Regions from separate parts of the Rhizobium sp. IBUN genome, predicted to be linked through region 2. Evidence: predicted binding sites of a transcription regulator. Region 2 holds the regulator's gene; the other holds the start of a gene.

Region 1 (2,399 bases), on a different contig from region 2:
GTCGATCTCGGCCCTGGAACCGACGCCATCGATGATCGTCGTGTTCTCTTTCTCGATCGCGACCCTCTTGGCACGCCCAAGCATGTTCAGCGTCACGTTCTCCAGTTTGATGCCGAGGTCTTCGGAAATGACCGTGCCGCCGGTCAGGATGGCAATATCTTCCAGCATAGCCTTACGCCGATCGCCGAAGCCCGGAGCCTTGACGGCAGCAATCTTCAGGCCGCCACGCAGCTTGTTGACGACCAGCGTAGCGAGTGCCTCGCCTTCGACGTCCTCGGCGATGATGAGAAGCGCCTTGCCGGACTGCACGACGGCTTCGAGAAGCGGGAGCATCGATTGCAGGTTCGAGAGCTTCTTCTCGTGGATGAGGATACAAGGATCTTCGAACTCGACCCGCATCTTGTCAGCATTGGTGACGAAGTAGGGGCTGAGATAGCCGCGATCGAACTGCATGCCTTCGACGACTTCGAGCTCGGTTTCGGCGGTTTTGGCTTCCTCCACGGTGATGACGCCTTCGTTGCCGACCTTCTCCATTGCTTCAGCAAGGTAACGGCCAATCTCGGAATCACCGTTAGCGGAGATCGTGCCGACTTGGGCGATCTCGGAATTGTTGGAGATCTTGCGCGCGTTGGTCTTCAGTTCCTTGACGACAGCGTCGACGGCAAGGTCGATGCCGCGCTTCAGGTCCATTGGGTTCATGCCGGACGCCACCGCCTTGGCACCTTCCCTGACGATTGCCTGGGCAAGAACGGTCGCCGTCGTTGTGCCGTCGCCAGCGAGATCGTTGGTCTTCGAAGCCACCTCGCGCAGCATCTGGGCTCCCATGTTCTCGAACTTGTCCTCAAGCTCGATTTCTTTGGCGACCGTTACGCCATCCTTGGTTATGCGCGGCGCGCCGAAGGACTTGTCGATAACGACGTTACGACCCTTCGGGCCAAGTGTCACCTTCACAGCATTGGCAAGCACATCCACCCCACGCAGCATTCGTTCACGGGCATCGGTGTGGAACTTGACTTCTTTCGCAGCCATTTCTTTAACTCCTCAATAGGCAGCTAATTTAACTGATCGGTCGGCCTTCAGGCGGCCTGCTTCTGCTCTGCCGGGGCTTCGATGATGCCCAAGGCATCGCTTTTCTTCATGATCAGCAGGTCTTCGCCGTTGATCTTGATCTCAGTGCCGGACCATTTGCCGAACAGGATGCGATCGCCAGCCCTGACGTCGAGCGGCTGGACCTGGCCGGCATCGTTACGCGCGCCGGGTCCGACGGCGATGACCTCGCCTTCCTGTGGTTTTTCTTTGGCGGTATCGGGAATGATGATGCCGCCCTTGGTTTTTTCTTCGGACTCAACCCGGCGGACTAGAATGCGATCATGAAGCGGTCGGAACGACATGTTTTCCTCCGATGGACAAACAATGATGACGTTGTTCCCCTGGCCGAACCGGATGACCAGTCCGGGCGGGAGCAAAACCTCAGTCGAGCGTTTTGCGCGAAATGATCTGGTTTTGCGATTTTTCGATTTCAAGAGGTCAAAACAAAAAAATGACTCTCTTCAGAGGCGGCTGCTAACACGCTGGAAAAAAACAACAACAGGGGTCTTTACGTTTGAAAATCCGTTGCTGGCCTCAAAATTTTGCGCCACATTCGCCAGTGTCACTAAACGGAGATGAAGCATGGGATTTTCATCGGATCTGGAGTGTCAGCTCAATGGCTTCGGCCTCACCCACTGCCCATAAACTCTACCGCATTCCTGATTTTGAATCCGTGCTGCAACCCTTCGTTTGGCAAGATTGCTCCCGATTTTCCTGCGATGCAGAAGTTCCTTGATTACTGGCGGGCCAATCTCGATGGGTGCTGCATTCCATCCGCTATACGTATCAGCGCCTGACCGGGGTGCCGCGTCGAAGGCGAGTTCAAGCTGCACTGAGACTTGAATCCGGATTCTTCGGTTCTTGGCTTTTTTCGTGACGCAGGTTTGATGAGCCCGGCCTATCGCACGTCACCGGTCTCCGTGTGATGATGGGTCGCGGAAGCCAGTTGCTCCAGACTGCTTGCGTAGGTCGTCGGAATTTAGGGGCTCATCTTGTGACTGAACTGTTTTCGAGACATCACAACATCCTCCATGAAGAACGTCTCTGTTTCGATCGCTTTGGAGGCCCCGCTAGAAGAGCGGGCAAGCGTTGGGACTGAAGGGTCGAGGCAAATGCCTCTGGCCGATAAAGGCGGTTGCCGGTCATTCGTTCCGGCGTTGTCGGATCAGAAATGTCGGTGAGCGGTTTCCGATAAGCCGTGGCCGCTCGCTCGCCTGATAACGCTTCGAGCCGCAAAGCCCGCCTCTAGGCATGCCGCGAGAAAGAGTTCTTTACTTACCGCGGGAGGAGTTTGTCGATTGAGAGCATTT
Region 2 (2,399 bases):
CTTCCTCCGGAATCGCATCGATGGCGCGGCGCAGGTTGTCCGAAACGGCCAACATGTCGCGGGCGAAGCCAGCAGCCGAATAGGTCTTGGCGTCCTTGATTTCCCGCTCGGTGCGGCGGCGCAGGTTATCCATCTCGGCAGCAAGCCGCAGATAACGGTCGCGCAGCTCTGCGTTCTCGCCCTTCAGAAGTTCCAGCGGATCGGGCTGTGCGGTGGCTTCGTTCTCGACGTTTGCGGCAGCGTCCGCTGCGGCTTCGGCCGCGGCTGCGTCAGGTCCGTTCTTCGTCGTTTCGTCAGTCATGACGTTCTCCGGTGATTGGTGTCTTTTAGGATGTGCCCGATATCGAGCTTTGACGGGCAAAAATCAAGTCTGCGTGACTGAAAAGCGCGCGATGCGGGGCAACTCATGCCGGGTTGAGCGAGAGGGCCAGCTTGACTTGCTCGCGCTAAAGTTCTTTTATTTTAGAGCTACCTAAATCTTTCTTGCTTCGGCCTAATCCTGGGTCAGGGAGCTGCTACCATGAGCGATCAGAAAAGCTATTCCGGGCGCTGCTTCTGCGGCGCCGTGGAGATTGTTGCTACCGGCGAACCGGTGGCGATGGGATACTGCCACTGTGCCTCCTGCCGGCATTGGTCCGCAGGGCCGGTCAATGCCTTCACGCTCTGGCAGCCGCAGGCTGTCCGGGTCACTAAAGGCGGAGAGCATGTCGAGGGCTATCAGAAGTCCGATACCAGCGTGCGGAAGTTCTGCGAGCTGTGCGGTGGGCATCTCTACACCGAGCACCCGACCTGGGGCGTCACCGACGTCTACGCGGCACTTCTGCCGGATCTCGACTACACCCCGGCGCTGCACGTGAACTATCAGGAGAGCGTGCTGCGCATTCGTGACGGCCTGCCCAAATATAGAGACATGCCCGCGGAGATGGGCGGCTCGGGCGACACGTTGCCTGAGTAGCTGCGCTACTTCGCGCTGCGTGACAGTCGCGTCATAAGCTGAGCGGTATAATCCACCATCGGGACGATGCGCGAGTAGTTGAGACGCGTCGGCCCGATCACTCCCACGGCACCGACAATGCGGTCGTCATCATCACGATATGGCGCAACGATCAACGACGAGCCGGAGAGCGAGAAGAGCTTGTTCTCCGAGCCGATGAAAATGCGCACACCTGGCCCGCTTTCGGCCAGATTGAGGAGTTCCAGCAAGCTGTCTTTTTTCTCGAGGTCGTCGAACAGCATGCGCAGGCGGTCGAGATCGTCGGCACCGGCGAGACCGGCGAGCAAATTGGCGCGGCCGCGAATGATGAGCTGAGCCGGTTTGCCTTCGTCCGCGCTGCCGGACCACACAGCGATGCCGCGCTCGACGAGATCCTGCGACAGCGTGTCGAGTTCGCGGCGGACATCGTCCTTCAGTCGGCTCAGCTGATTGCGCAGTTCCGGCAGCGTCTGGCCGGTCATATGCGCGTTGAGGAAGTTTGCGGCCTCGGTCAATTGCGATGATGTGACGCCTGCCGGAAGCTCGATGATGCGGTTTTCCACCTGGTCGTGATCGCCAACGAGCACCGCAAGCGCCTTGGTCGGCTCGAGGCGAATGAACTCGACATGCTTGAGCACAGGATCGCTTTTCGAGGTGATGACAAGTCCGGCGCCGCGCGAAATGCCCGAGAGCATTCGGCTCGCCTCGTTCATCATCAATTCCATCGGATTGTCGCGGCTTTCGGCGCGCACCTGCCGATCGATGTTGGCACGATCCTCGGCCGAGAGATCGCCCACCTGCATGAAGGCGTCGACGAAGAAGCGCAGGCCGATCTGCGTCGGCAGACGCCCGGAACTGACATGCGGTGAATAGATGAGGCCGAGTTCTTCCAGATCGCTCATCACATTGCGTACGGACGCCGGCGACAGCGACATCGGCAGGATTCGCGAAAGGTTGCGGGAACCGAGCGGTTCGCCCGTTTCCAGATAGCCCTCCACGATGCGGCGAAAGATTTCCTTGGAGCGTTCATCCAGCGCAGCCACTGCCTCTGAAACCGACGTCGATCTGAACTCCATGAAACCTTGCGTACCCGTGCTGACGATGATCCGACAAAATATAGCCAATCTCTCCGCAGCGGCAAAAGGGAAATTGCAAATGGACGCTGCCAATCGTAGAAGCTCTCAACACCATAGCACGCATGATCTACCCGAAGCCTGCTTGGGTCTTCGGCACGATGATTAGGAGAATAGTATGCGGCCCTCAGGCAGAAAAACCGACCAGATGCGCAAGGTCTCTTTCGAGCGCAATTTCTCCAAGCACGCGGAAGGCTCCTGTCTGGTGAAGTTCGGCGATACGCATGTGGTGTGCACGGCGAGCGTCGAGGAAAAGCCGCCGGCATGGCTGCGCAACACCGGCAAGGGCTGGG

What was found. The regulator HrcA, encoded in region 2, represses chaperone genes, less so after heat shock. The targets are predictions, from matches to a motif close to GTTAGCACTCNCNNNNNGNGAGTGCTAAC.
Region 1: RHIBUN_RS0129575 (co-chaperone GroES) is a predicted target of HrcA. The motif match lies at 1,540-1,568, and genes of this name have one in related genera.

What each region holds. Positions count from the first base shown of each region.
Region 1 covers NZ_AZNV01000055.1:5,191-7,589, reverse strand. The annotation lists gene groL (chaperonin GroEL) at 1-1,029, opposite strand, end outside; gene RHIBUN_RS0129575 (co-chaperone GroES) at 1,077-1,391, opposite strand; partial or broken gene RHIBUN_RS35955 (aspartate-semialdehyde dehydrogenase) at 1,672-1,966, shown strand; gene RHIBUN_RS35950 (DUF982 domain-containing protein) at 2,255-2,399, opposite strand, start outside.
Region 2 covers NZ_AZNV01000003.1:179,682-182,080, reverse strand. The annotation lists gene grpE (nucleotide exchange factor GrpE) at 1-301, opposite strand, end outside; gene RHIBUN_RS0104960 (GFA family protein) at 521-955, shown strand; gene hrcA (heat-inducible transcriptional repressor HrcA) at 961-2,049, opposite strand; gene rph (ribonuclease PH) at 2,225-2,399, shown strand, end outside.